Regions from separate parts of the Parafrankia irregularis genome, predicted to be linked through region 1. Evidence: predicted binding sites of a transcription regulator. Region 1 holds the regulator's gene; each other region holds the start of a gene.

Region 1 (4,412 bases):
ATATCGATGCACAACCTGTGGATGACTTACGGTGCTGTAACTACAAGATGTTGTGTTCACCGTAGCGCACGCACCCGACAGGTCCGACACCGCCCCTCCCCCTCCGGCGTGTCGCTGCCGCGGGGCCGCCGCCACCTGATCGGCAGCCGATCCCGCCCGGTGGCCGGCCGTCGGGCGGGCCACCGTCAGGGCAGGCAGAGCGGCTGGCCGGGAACGAGATCCGCGGTGGGCAGATCGTTCAGGGACATGAGCCGACGAACAACCGCACGGGTGTCGGCCTCGGGGTCGATCCCGCGCGCCACCTCCCAGAGCGTCTCGCCCTGGCGCACCACGTGGACCTGACAGTCCACCGGGGTGGCCGTGAACGCCTGCGACGCGGTGACCAACGCCAGCGAGAGCACCAGCGCACCGGACAGGCACGCGAGCGCCGCGAACACGAGCCTGCCCCGCCGGGTCAGCCTCAGCGGCGGCTGTCGCCGCGGGCGGCGTCGCGAGCCCGGACGGAGCCGTTGCGCGCCCGGGGGCTGGGCTCGCGAGCTCGGGGACGAGCTGCGCCGCAGACTCAGCCACCGGCGCCGTGGTCTCGTCCGTAGCCTCTGGCCACCGGGCGGCGGCAACGCGTACCCGACGGCGCGGGCACGCCATTCCAGCCCGGGCATCTCGATGACCTGGGCCTCGCCGCAGTCGACCGCCGCCGAGGACGGCTGTGCGCCGCACGGGCCCGCCGCAGGTGAAGGACCACTGCCGAGACAACGAGAAGGGGCCGAGCGATGCGCCGGCCGCCGATCACCACCACGCACGGCCCTGCCCCGCACCGCCTGGCCGCGCACCACGACCCCGCTGACCGCCGCACCACGGCGAGCACGAGGACGCGGACGCGCGCGACCACCATGGCCGCCCCCCGCCGGCGCACCTCCTCCGACGGCCGCGGACCGCCGCGCCGCGCCGACGCGGAACGCCCGACACCTAGGACCGGCTCCCCCGCCGAGCGCCCGGTCGCCATCCGCGATGTCGACATCGCCAGCAGCCACGCCAACGTCGCCAGCGGCCGGCCGAAGGTCACGGTCGGCCGCATCGACATCGACAATGGCGATATCGACAATGGCAACGTCGGTCACGTCGGCATCAGCCAGACCGGCGCGGGAAAGATCAGGGTCGGCCGGATCAGCGTTGGCCAGATCAGGGTCGGCCATGTCAACCTCCCAGGCGCGAGCATCCGCCCGCTCGAACACCTGAGCGATTCTTACACGGCCGCCACGCACACTTCCCCCGACACGCTCGAACAGACGTTTGAGATTCGGCGACCGGCCGACTACCGTCAAGGACGATCAGTTGTGGACGATCGTGCGAGAAGAAGCGAGCACGGAGAATCCACCCGAACCGGTCAGAAGCTACTAATAGGACAAAGTGGTTGATCGACCGGGTGGCCCGCCGGCTGCGGAACCGCCGAGCCACCGGTCGCGGAGAAGCCGGTAGCGGGCGAAGCCCCGCCGCCGGATGCATCGACAGGGAGAGCGGTAGGCGATGACCAGCCAGGCACGGGGTACCCGCCGAGGCGACGCCCGCGGCAATGTCCGGGATCTTCCCGACAGCCCCGCGGACGCCTCAGGCCTCACGCAACGACAGAAGGGGATTCTCGAGGTCATCCGCGCCGCGGTGGAGCAGCGCGGCTATCCGCCGAGCGTCCGCGAGATCGGCGAGGCTGTCGGTCTGACCAGCACCAGCAGCGTCGCGCACCAACTCAAGGTGCTCCAGGAGAAGGGCTTCCTGCGGCGCGACCCGAACCGGCCGCGGGCCATGGAAGTGCTGCCGATCGGCGGCCAGAAGGCGGGCGCCCGGCTGCGCTCCGCCGGCGCCACGCCGGCGGAGGTGGGTGGTGCCGTCGCGGCCGAGGGCGGCACTCCGACCTACGTGCCCCTCATCGGGCGAATCGCGGCCGGTGGGCCGATCCTCGCCGAGCAGGCCGTCGAGGACGTCTACCCGCTCCCGCGGGAGATCGTCGGTGAGGGCACGCTGTTCCTGCTCAAGGTGGTCGGGCAGTCGATGATCAATGCCGCGATCTGCGATGGTGACTACGTCGTCGTCCGCCAGCAGCCGGTCGCCGACAACGGCGAGATCGTCGCGGCCATGATCGACGGCGAGGCGACAGTCAAGCGCTTCCGCCAGCGCGACGGCCGGGTGTGGCTGGCGCCGGAGAACCCCGCGTTCTCCGACATCCCGGCCGAGGACGCGACCATCCTCGGCCGGATCGTCGCCGTGATGCGCCGGGTCTGACCCGAACGCGACCCCAGGGGGCGCTGGCCCCCTGGGGAAGAGCCGGCCACCGAGCCAGCCGCCATGCCGAGCCAGGCGGCCCCTGGCTCGGCTTCCCGCCGGCTCGGTCAGTTCCGAAGGGCTTCAGCGACCCTGAAGGGCTCCAGCTCGGCGGCAAGGCTCACCGGCACCCGGGCCGCCACCGCCGTGCCCGCGCCGGTGTGCTCGACGCTCAGCACCTCGCCGTCGCGGTGGATCCGGGAGACGAGATCACCACGGGTGTAGGGCACCAGCAGTGACATCTCGATCTCCGGGTGCGGTATCCGCTCCGAGAGGGCGTCGACCAGCTCCGCCAGGCCCGTTCCGGACCGAGCCGAGACGAAGATGGCGTCCGGAACCGCCTTGCGCAGCACCGCCAACGTCGTCGGATCGACCGCGTCGACCTTGTTGACGACCACGAGCTCGGGAACCCCGGCCGCGTCGATCTCGGCGAGCACCTCACGGACCGCCGTGATCTGCCCCATCGGGTCCGGTGCCGAACCGTCGACGACGTGCAGGACGAGATCCGCGTCCACGACCTCCTCCAACGTCGACCGGAACGCCTCGACGATCTGGTGCGGCAGATGCCGGACGAAACCGACGGTGTCGGCCAGGGTGAACACCCGCCCGTCGGGCAGGGTCGCCCGCCGCACGGTCGGGTCGAGGGTCGCGAACAGGGCGTCCTCGACGAGCACACCGGCTCCGGTCAGACGGTTGAGCAGCGAGGACTTCCCGGCGTTGGTGTACCCGGCGATCGCGACCGCCGGCACGGCACCCCGCCGCCGCGAGGAGCGCTTCGTCTCCCGGACGGTGGCCATCGCGGCCAGCTCGCGCCGCAGCTTGGCCATCCGTGTGCGCAGCCGCCGCCGATCGGTCTCGATCTTCGTCTCACCAGGGCCGCGGGTACCGATGGGCGCCCGGCCACCACTGCTCGCGGCGGCCCGGGACATCGACTCACCCCAGCCACGCAGCCGCGGGAGCATGTACTGGAGCTGGGCCAGCTCCACCTGGGCCTTGCCCTCCCGGGACGTCGCATGCTGGGCGAAGATGTCCAGAATGAGCGCCGTCCGGTCGATCACCTTGACCTTGACGACCTCTTCGAGCTGGCGCAGCTGCCCAGGGGTCAGCTCGCCGTCGCAGATCACCGTGTCCGCACCGGTCGACGCGACGACGTCCGCGAGCTCTCGGGCCTTGCCGGAACCGACGAAGGTCGCCGTGTCCGGCCGGTCGCGGCGCTGCACGAGCGCGTCCAGCACCATCGAGCCCGCGGTGGTGGCGAGGGCCGCGAGCTCCGTCATCGACGCCTCGGCCTCCAGGAGGCTCCCGGAGGTCCACACCCCGATCAGCACCACCCGCTCCAGTCGGAGCTGGCGGTACTCGACCTCGGTGACGTCCTCGAGCTCGGTGGTGAGACCCGGGATGCGGCGCAGCGCGCCGCGCTCCTCCAGGTCGAAGCCGTCGCCCTGTTCGTCGAAGAAGGAGAACCCCTCGCCGTCACCGAGGAGGACCACGCCCCCGTCGTCGCCGTCGAAGCTCGGGCTCAGGTTCGGGTTCGGGTACCGGGTGGACGCCATGGCGGCGTCAGCGGGAAGACTCATACCATCCGTTCTCAACGCGGCACGGTGACCGTCGAATTCCGCCCGCCCCGTTCGGGAGCGGGCCGGTGCCGCTGTACCCGGGCTCGGTGCCCCGGCGCAGCGGAACCTCCGCAGCCCCAGAGTGACACGCCGGTGCCGCGATCGCGAGCCGTTTACCGGCCCGGCGCCCGGTAGGAACGGCCCTGTCGGTCAGCTCCGGCCGGTCCCGGCGGGAACCAGTGCCTGGGCACCCGCAGCGGCAGTACCGGAGGCGACCTCGGCGGCCTGGCGGATCCATTCGGGACGAAGGACACCATCAGACACAAGAACGGCGGGACCGCGCAGAATGACGGTCGTCTCCCGCCAGTCAACGGTCAGGCGCCCGCCGGGAAGATCGACCAGCACCTCGGACGGCGGCGTACCGCCCACCCGCGCCGCCCACGCGACCGCCACCGCGCAGGCGCCGGTGCCGCAGGAGGCCGTCTCGCCGACGCCGCGTTCGAAGACCCGCATCGCGACGCCATCCGCACTCGGCACGACGAC
Region 2 (4,412 bases), on a different contig from region 1:
AGGTCGACGTCTGGGGCCGGCGCAGGCTCTCCTACGAGATCGCGAAGAGCTACGAGGGCATCTACGCGGTCATCGACCTGCACACCGAGCCGGCCATCGTCGCCGAGCTGGACCGCCAGCTCGTGCTGAACGAGTCGGTCATCCGCACCAAGGTGATCCGGCTGCCCGAGCCGAAGGCTCCGCGGGCCCCCCGCCGGGCAGCGGCGTGACGCGAGCCGCCCGTTCGGCGCGCAGCGCGCCGGCACGGGCCGTCCAGCGAGGGGAGCGTGATCATGGCCGGTGAGACGGTGATCACGGTCGTCGGCAACCTGACCAGCGATCCCGAACTGCGTTTCACGCCGAACGGCGCCGCGGTCGCGAGCTTCACGGTCGCGGCGACCCCGCGCACACTCGATCGCAACACGAACGAGTGGAAGGACGGCGAGGCGCTCTTCCTGCGTTGCTCGATCTGGCGCCAGGCGGCCGAGAATGTCGCCGAATCCCTCACCAAGGGTTCGCGCGTGATTGTTCAGGGCCGTCTCAAGCAGCGCTCCTTCGAGACCCGCGAGGGCGAGAAGCGCACTGTCATCGAGCTTGACGTTGACGAGATCGGCCCGTCGCTGCGCTACGCCACCACGAAGGTCACCAAGGCTTCCCGCGGTGGCGGTGGCGGTGGCGGTGGCTTCGGCGGCCAGGGCGGCGGTTTCGGTGGTGGCCAGGGTGGTCCTGGCGGTCCAAGTGGTCAGGGCGGCGGCGGCTACGGCGGCGGCCAGGGTGGCCCCGGCGGCGGCTACGGCGGTGGTCAGGGCGGTGGCGGCGGCGGCGGTTACGCCGGCGGCGGCCCCGCAGACGACCCGTGGTCACAGCCAGCTGGCGGCTATTCCGACGAACCCCCGTTCTAAGGCGGTCGAATGTCTTCAACGCGCGATCGGAACTCGCGTAACCAAAGAGGTAGGAGCACATCCATGGCCAAGGCGGCCGTGCGCAAGCCCAAGAAGAAGGTTTGCGTCTTCTGTAAGGACAAGGTTCACTACATCGATTACAAGGACACCTCGCTGCTCCGCAAGTTCATCTCGGACCGCGGGAAGATCCGCGCCCGCCGGGTGACCGGTAACTGCAGCCAGCACCAGCGTGACGTGGCGACCGCGGTGAAGAACAGCCGCGAGATGGCGCTGCTTCCGTACACCTCGACGGCTCGCTGAGGGGGATGAGATGAAGCTCGTCCTCACCCAGGAGGTCCCCGGCCTCGGTAGCCCGGGGGACATCGTCGACGTGGCCGACGGCTACGGGCGCAACTACCTGGTGCCGCGCAAGTACGCGATCCTCGCGACCCGCGGCGCCGAGCGTCAGGTCGCGCAGATCAAGCGGGCGCGGGACGCGCGCGCTGTGCGTGACCTCGACCACGCCAAGGAGATCGCCGGCCAGCTGGCCGGTCTGTCCGTGCGGCTGACCGGCCGCGCGGGCAAGGAGGGCCGGCTGTTCGGCTCGGTGACCGCGGCTGACGTCGTCGCCGCCGTCACCAACGCCGGGGGCCCGGAGCTGGACCGCCGCCGCGTCGAGCTGAGCACGCCGATCAAGGCGCTCGGCTCGCACTCCGTCTCGGTCCACCTGCACCCGGAGATCACCGCGAAGCTGACCGTTCAGGTCGTCTCGGCCTGACTTCGCCACCGGTGTCGCGGCTGCCCCCTCGCCGGGGGCGCCGCGGCACCGGTGACGGTCCATCCGCGGCGCCACGCCTTGTCGTCGGCGCCGCGTTTCTTTGCCGCTGCCACGTGTAGATCACTGTGGATCGGTGTCCGGTCGGCGTGTGCGCCCAGGAGGCGGAAGCGGCAGCGGGACACTTGAGGCGAACGGGATCGGCGTCCACTGGGCGTTCGGTCCGTCTGGTGACCTGGTGACCTGGTGATGTGGTGGCGGGGGCCAGCTGCGGAGGGCGAGATCGGACGTTAGGGCGATATAGCCCGAATGGGCCAGCCGGCGCAGTAGCCCGAAAGTCGGCTGAACTATTTTCCGTCCACAGGTTGGATCGGGCCGCTGGCCGTTGCGCGCTGCGGGTTCGCGTCAGGATCGCTGGGCCCTGTCCACAACCGGGCGGGGCACTATCCCGAGGTGGTCCCCAGATCTTCCGCAGTTACCAACAGGTTGTCCACAGGGTGCTGTGGACAACTTTTTGGAGCCTCCCTGTGTCTGCGCCTACTGTCGGACCCTCCACACTGGCTAGCTATCCCCTGGATCGGGATAGTCCGTACGGGCGGGGGATTAATGATCTTGAGGTGGTCGGGCGGACGGGCGAGTTGACAGGTCCCGCAGGCCAATCGAACATAGGTTCGATTTCGGTGGCTGGGGCGGGCCTGCGTCGGGTGGGCCCGCCGTCGACGGGCCGGGTTCGGGTGGGCCCAGGGCGGGGGGGTAGGGCGTGAGCGTCACCGATATCAATCGCGGGTCCGGAGCGCCGGTCGAGTTCGACCGGACCCCGCCGCACGATCTCCCGGCCGAGCAGAGCGTGCTCGGCGGGATGCTGCTCTCGAAGGACGCGATCGCCGACGTCGTCGAGGTGCTCACCGCGAACGACTTCTACCGGCCGGCACACGCGACCGTGTTCGAGACGATCGGTGATCTCTACGGGCGGGGTGAGCCGGCCGACGTCATCAGCGTCGCCGCCGAGCTCGGCCGGCAGAACCTGCTGGAGCGGGTCGGTGGGCCCGCCTACATGCACACGTTGATCTCCAGCGTCCCGACCGCGGCGAACGCCGGCTACTACGCCCGGATCGTCGCGGAGAAGGCCGTCCTGCGCCGGCTCGCCGAAGCCGGTACCCGCATCGTCCAGCTCGCCTTCGGCCCCGCACCCGACGTGAGCGAGGTCGTCGACCGGGCCCAGGCCGCCGTGTACGAGGTGACGGAGCGGCGGTCCAGTGATGACTACACCCCCCTCGGGGAGCTGCTCAACCCGGCGCTGGAGGAGATCGAGGCCATCCAGGGCCATGACGGGGCGCTCACCGGCGTCCCGACCGGCTTCACCGACCTCGACGAGCTCACCAACGGCCTGCACGGCGGCCAGCTCTGGATCGTCGCGGCCCGGCCCGCGGTCGGAAAGTCCACCCTGGGCCTGGACTTCGCCCGGGCCGCGTCCATCAAGAACGGGATGACATCGGTCATCTTCTCGCTGGAGATGAGCCGCATGGAGATCACCATGCGGCTGCTCTCCGCGGAGGCGCGGGTGTCGCTGCAGAACATCCGCACCGGTCGGCTCACGGACGACGACTGGGGCCGGCTCGCCCGGCGGATGGGCGAGGTCGCGGAGGCGCCGCTGTACATCGACGACAGCCCGAACCTCACGATGATGGAGATCCGGGCCAAGGCCCGGCGCCTCAAGCAGCGCAACGACCTGCGCCTGGTCATCCTCGACTACCTGCAGCTCATGTCGTCGCCGAAGAAGGTGGAGAGCCGCCAGCAGGAGGTCAGCGAGATCTCGCGGTCACTGAAGCTGCTGGCGAAGGAGCTGGAGGTTCCGGTCGTGGCGATCTCGCAGCTCAACCGTGCCTCCGAGCAGCGGGCCGACAAGCGCCCGCAGGTGTCCGACCTGCGTGAGTCCGGAAGCCTCGAGCAGGACGCCGACGCGGTCATCCTGCTGTACCGCGAGGACGCGGTGGAGAAGGAGTCCGCCCGCGCCGGCGAGGCCGACCTCATCATCGCCAAGCACCGTAACGGCCCCACCGGCACGGTGACGGTCGCGTTCCAGGGCCACTACTCGCGCTTCGTCGACATGGCCAACTGATCGCAGGTCGCGTCACGACCGCATCGCAGCGTCGGACCACGGGCAAACGTGCCACTGGTCGTGGCAGCCGGCCTGAAGTCCCCGGTCCTCGGTGACAGACTGGACGCCATGAGCGTTTCCGGTGTTCCCCCGCGCGACTCCGGGGTGGTCGAGGTCGCGAGGTTCGAAGTCAGGCCTGGCAGCGAGGACGACTTCGCGGCCGCCTATCGGCTTGTCCGCCACGAGCTGGTCAGCACCCCTGGATGCCGGTCCGTCCGGATGACGCGGGGTGTCGAGTCGCCGTCCCGGTTCGTGCTGCTCGTCGACTGGGACAGCCTGGAGGCACACACCGAGACGTTCCGCGGCTCCGACCGGTTCACCCGGTGGCGGGCGGCGCTGTCGCCGTTCTTCGCCGGTGACCCGTCGGTGGAACACGTCGTGGCGATCGCGGACCGCCCGGAGCCGGCCGCGCCGGGCTCGTCGGCCTAGCGCGCCCCGGGCCAGCCTGAACCGATGGCCACGTTCTTCGAGTACCTCGTCTTCGCTCCGCTCACCGCCGTCTTCTTCGGTTTCCTTCTGTGGCTGTTCGTCGCGATCGTGCTGCGCAGGGTGGTCGAGCGGGTGAGGTTCCGCCCGATCGTCTTCTTCGTGACCGGCTACGCCTTCATCGGTGTGCTGA
Region 3 (4,412 bases), on a different contig from region 1:
CCGTGGTCGAGTTCGTCGCGGCCCACCTGGTGACCGCGGATGTGCCGGAGACCCTCGGCGAGGCGGTCTGAGGCGCGCGGTCGCGGCCACCCGGGCCTCCATCGGGGGTGTGTCCGGGCTTCTCTCGTCTCGTGGGGGAGCCCGTCCACACATCGCGCGATGGAGCTGTAACAATGAGTAATGTGAAGATAGAGGAGCTGGAGGCCGAACGTACCTGGCTCGCGTTCGATCCCATGAGGCAGCTGCGGCCTCACCTGACTTCGGCCGGTTTCGTCCGGCTGGTGAACGAGGAACAGCGGCCGCAGGGGTACCGGCTGGTGGGCTCGTGGGACGGTGAGTCGGGCCGCGTCGTCGCGGCCGCCGGGTTCCGGGAGAGCAGTTCCCTGGCCTATGGCAGGCATCTGCTCGTGGATGACCTGACGACGATGCCGAACATGCGTGGGCGCGGTCATGCCACCCGGCTGCTCGCCTGGGTCGAACGTGAGGCGCGCCGCCTGGGCTGCGCGCAGATCCACCTCGACGCCGGCACCCACCGCCATGACGCGCATCGGCTCTTCCTCCGTACCGGCTTCACGATCCCGTCCTTCCACTTCGCCCGCCGTCTTTGAGCGGTGTGAGGCGGGATGGGATCCTTCGAGATCGCTGTGCTCTGCCCTGCTCGTCGGCCGAGCCCTCTCATGGGGGATGCGGTCACCCCGGTCGGTCGTTTTCACCCGACATGCCCTGGTCGAGGGTGATGTTCTCCCCGTCGAGATACGAATGCGGTCGGACCTCGTACCGGCGGCCGGTCGGACTCGTCCACCGGAACACCCCCGGCCGGGGCTGGGTCACCCGCCACCGGCCGTGATGACGCACCCGATGATGCCGCCGGCACAAAGGCCCCAGATTCTCCACCAGCGTCTTCCCACCCCCGGCGTACGGCTTTGTGTGGTCCAGATCGCAACGCCACGCCCGACGGGAACACCGCGGGAACATGCAACACGGATTCCGCGCCCGCACATGCCGCACCTGCGCCGGACTCGGATACCGCCGCTCCCCCAACTCCACCAGATGACCCTGCGGGTCGGTCAACATCCGCCGCCACGTCGACGTCGGCCGCAACGCGATCTCCCGCGCGATGGTTGCCGGGATCGGCCCGTATCCAGCGAGTTCGCCAGGCTCACCGTCCAACCCGAGTAACACCCCGACCGGAACAATCACCTGCACATCCGCACCCGCCGGGCCGGGCTGCCCACACCGGCCCAGGATCAGATCGACCAGAACATCCGCACGAACCTCATCCCGACTCCGACCATCCCCCTCGCCCCTGCCCGCGACCGCCGCGTCGGTGACCCGCTCGATCCGCCCCTGACACGCCAACGCCGCCTCCGCGGGCAGCAACGCCCCCAACACCGCCACCCCGTCGCTCTCTGGCTCCACCCACACCCGCCGCCCCCGACGACGCACCTCGGACCGCTCCGCCGCACCCTCCGGATCGACCTTGATCACCCCACGGCGGCACGCCGCCGTGAACCCGGCCCGATGCGCCCGCGGCCCCTTCCCCAACACCAGGTCAGCCGCCCGGCCCGCAAGCCCCGCGTCCAACGGGGCGGTCGCATGCTCCAACGATTTCAACCGCGGCAGGTCCAACACCCCCGCAGCCAACGCCTCCACCCCCGCCGGTAGACGCCGGACCACCTGGTCGGCGAAATCCAGATGCCACTCCGCGGACCCCGTCGAGATCCGCATCACCGCCGCCACATCCCCCGCGACCATCGACGCGAACAGCCCCACCGAGTCATAGCCCTCCGGCGGACAGGCAGCGGCAAGCTCCGCCTGGACCCGGATCGCCGCCGCCTGCGCCGCGGCGATCCCCACGACCGCCATCCGTAGCCGTTCCAGCCGATCGTTCAACCAGCCCTCGAACACCCGATGCGCAACCGGCACCCCCTCCTGCTCGCCGTTCGGAGCCGGCGCGGCGGACGGGCCGGCAGCGTTGATGATGGTCGAGGGCGTGCGGGGAGTCATGGCACCACACCTCCGGTCCGGAAACACACCACACGATCGAACGGACGTTCGATCGCAACGGCGATGCTAAACCGGAAAACGACCAGCAAGGCCGGGTCAGGGAACGGAGGACACAACGAGTTCACTCACCACCCAGACCGCCTTGACAGACAGGCGCCCCAGCCGTCACCGTCGCATTCCCGGATCGATCAGTAGGGGGTCTGCACCATCCGCATGTGGTCTGTAGGCGAATGCCGAACATGAGGGAGTCTCGGGGCTGTCGGGTCCGGTCCTGCTCGGAGGTGGGTTTTTGTTGCGTGGGCTTCTGGCGCTGGCAATCGCCCCGGCGTTCGGGGTAGTGGTCGGTTATATTCTCGGCGGTCGGCTGTCCGGGTTTCGGTTCTTGCGGCTCACCGCGCTCTGGATGGTGTGGCTGGCGACATTCGTGCAGGTCTTGCAGTACCACGTGAGCGGGGTGCGGGCCGCCGTGGAGGAGCGCCTTGGCGTGCCCATGCTGGCGGTTGTGTTCGGGCTCGTTCTGCTCTGGTTGGCTGCGAACCTGCGTGGATGGCAAGCGGAGGTGCGTATCGCGGGGCTTGTCGTCGCCCTCGGTGCAGGCCTGAACGGGCTTGTCATCGCGCTCAACGGTCGAATGCCGTACAGCTCGGCGGCTGCGGCATCAGCAGGTCTTCCTACCGCTCTCACGACTCCGAAGAACGAGCCTGTCGATCCGGCCACCCGGCTGGCATTCCTGGGGGATTTTATTCCCTTTTCACCGTTGCGCAGCGTGCTGAGCCCGGGTGACCTTCTCATCGGGGTAGGGGTTACTGCCGTGGTGGTGTTCGTTATGCGCGGCTCGCGTCATGCTGCGTCGGACTGCGCGAGGCCCGGTGTTCCGGACCGTGCGGGGGAGGAGTCGCGTGAGGCGGCGAATCGACCGGCGCGGCCTGTGGTCAGCAGTCCTGATGCCCGGTCTCGCTGGCACTCCCTGTCAGTGCGGCGGGCGCTCCGCTACGGGAGGGAAGCCGGCCGTTCGTCCGAGAGCGGCCAGGCATCGGTGCCATGACCAGGGTGACCTGGTCCGGTGGGTGCCGTTTTCTCTGGACGGAGGAACAAGAACATGTCCGCTGTTAGCATCAACGGCATGAGGCCAGGGGTGAGGCTGCGCATCATGCTGACACTTATTTCGTTGGCGCTGCTGGCCTATACCGTCGGTGCGCCGTACGATCACGGGGGTTGACAGGTCGACATGAAACCCAGAATCGGCATTCGTCTTGTAATGTTACTGATCTCGCTGGCGCTGCTGATGTACACCGTCGGCGCACCCTACAATCACGGCGGATGACGAGCGCCGAGGCGGCTCGCTGGGCGCCGTTGCCACGGATATCGCGCGCCCCGCGATGTCCATTGCGCCGCCTGCGTCCGACATCCAAGGCCTGGCGCCCGGGTCCGGTAGCCGAGGGGCGTCAACAGGTGGATGTCGCGGGCCGCCCGGCGAAGCGGTCGGCGAGGAAGGCGGTCGCATCCTCGAGGCGGTACGAGGCGGCCTCGTGGTCGTCGCCCGCGTACTCACGCCAGGTCACCTCTGCTCCATCCGCGCAGTAGGCGCGAGCCAGGTCGCGGGCCTGCCCGAGATCGACGACAGTGTCCTGCCCGCCATGGAAGAGCAGTATGGGCGCGGCCGGTGCCGAGCCGCCCAGCGAGTTCTCGGAAAGTCGCTGCTGCCACCGGGGGTCGTGCAGTAGATCGGAGGTGAGAGCTTCGGCCAGCTTCTTCCCGGCGAACTTCGGGATCAGCTCCTTTGAGCAGGACTTCTTCAGCTGGTCCAGCTCATCTCGGATCGTGGCGGTGACGTGATCGGCGAGGTGTAGCTCCGGGTAGGCGGCGTCGAGGCCGATGCCCGACATGATGTTCGCTCCGGACCACTCGGCGCCATCGACCCCCTCGCTGACCTTGCTGAGGTCAGCTGGGACGCCACCGGCCGCCACTGCGACAGTGTGCAACTCGGGGGCGTAGACCGGTGAGAGCTCCCCGGCCCAGGCGGCAGCGCCGCCGCCCTGGGAGTAGCCCCAGAACGCGACCGGGCCGTCCGAGGGCGGTCCGGCGTCGGGTAGGCGGCGTGCCGCGCGGACCGCGTCGATGACCGCGTGCCCTTCGGAACGTCCGACGCTGTAGGTGTGGGTGCCAGGGGTTCCGAGGCCCTCGTAGTCGGTGGCCGCGACAGCCCAGCCTTGGCGGGCCGCGGCGACGAAGTAGTCGAGCCAGTCGTCGGTACCGGCAGCGATGCCCTTCGATGGTGCGCAGGTGTCACCGAGGCCGTGGGTGCCGGTGGCGAATCCGACCAGCGGCGCGTTCGCGCGTGCCGGCCCGGTGGGCAGCAGGACCGAGCCCGAGACGGCGTCCGGTCGGCCCGCGGCGTCCGTGGA

What was found. The regulator LexA, encoded in region 1, represses DNA repair genes until DNA is damaged. The targets are predictions, from matches to a motif close to CGAACNNNNGTTCG.
Region 2: dnaB (replicative DNA helicase) is a predicted target of LexA. The motif match lies at 2,296-2,309, and genes of this name have one in related genera.
Region 3: AWX74_RS00880 (HNH endonuclease signature motif containing protein) is a predicted target of LexA. The motif match lies at 2,045-2,058, and genes of this name have one in related genera.

Annotation. Positions count from the first base shown of each region.
Region 1 covers NZ_FAOZ01000005.1:321,178-325,589, forward strand. The annotation lists gene AWX74_RS10445 (LysM peptidoglycan-binding domain-containing protein) at 186-437, opposite strand; gene AWX74_RS10450 (hypothetical protein) at 771-1,415, shown strand; gene lexA (transcriptional repressor LexA) at 1,525-2,274, shown strand; gene hflX (GTPase HflX) at 2,382-3,890, opposite strand; gene dapF (diaminopimelate epimerase) at 4,080-4,412, opposite strand, start outside.
Region 2 covers NZ_FAOZ01000011.1:152,167-156,578, reverse strand. The annotation lists gene rpsF (30S ribosomal protein S6) at 1-209, shown strand, start outside; gene AWX74_RS18960 (single-stranded DNA-binding protein) at 273-881, shown strand; gene rpsR (30S ribosomal protein S18) at 945-1,181, shown strand; gene rplI (50S ribosomal protein L9) at 1,192-1,638, shown strand; gene dnaB (replicative DNA helicase) at 2,396-3,754, shown strand; gene AWX74_RS18940 (antibiotic biosynthesis monooxygenase family protein) at 3,863-4,222, shown strand; gene AWX74_RS40080 (hypothetical protein) at 4,247-4,412, shown strand, end outside.
Region 3 covers NZ_FAOZ01000001.1:209,215-213,626, reverse strand. The annotation lists gene AWX74_RS00890 (S9 family peptidase) at 1-71, shown strand, start outside; gene AWX74_RS00885 (GNAT family N-acetyltransferase) at 183-608, shown strand; gene AWX74_RS00880 (HNH endonuclease signature motif containing protein) at 691-2,007, opposite strand; gene AWX74_RS00875 (DUF5317 family protein) at 2,300-3,052, shown strand; gene AWX74_RS00870 (lipase family protein) at 3,453-4,412, opposite strand, start outside.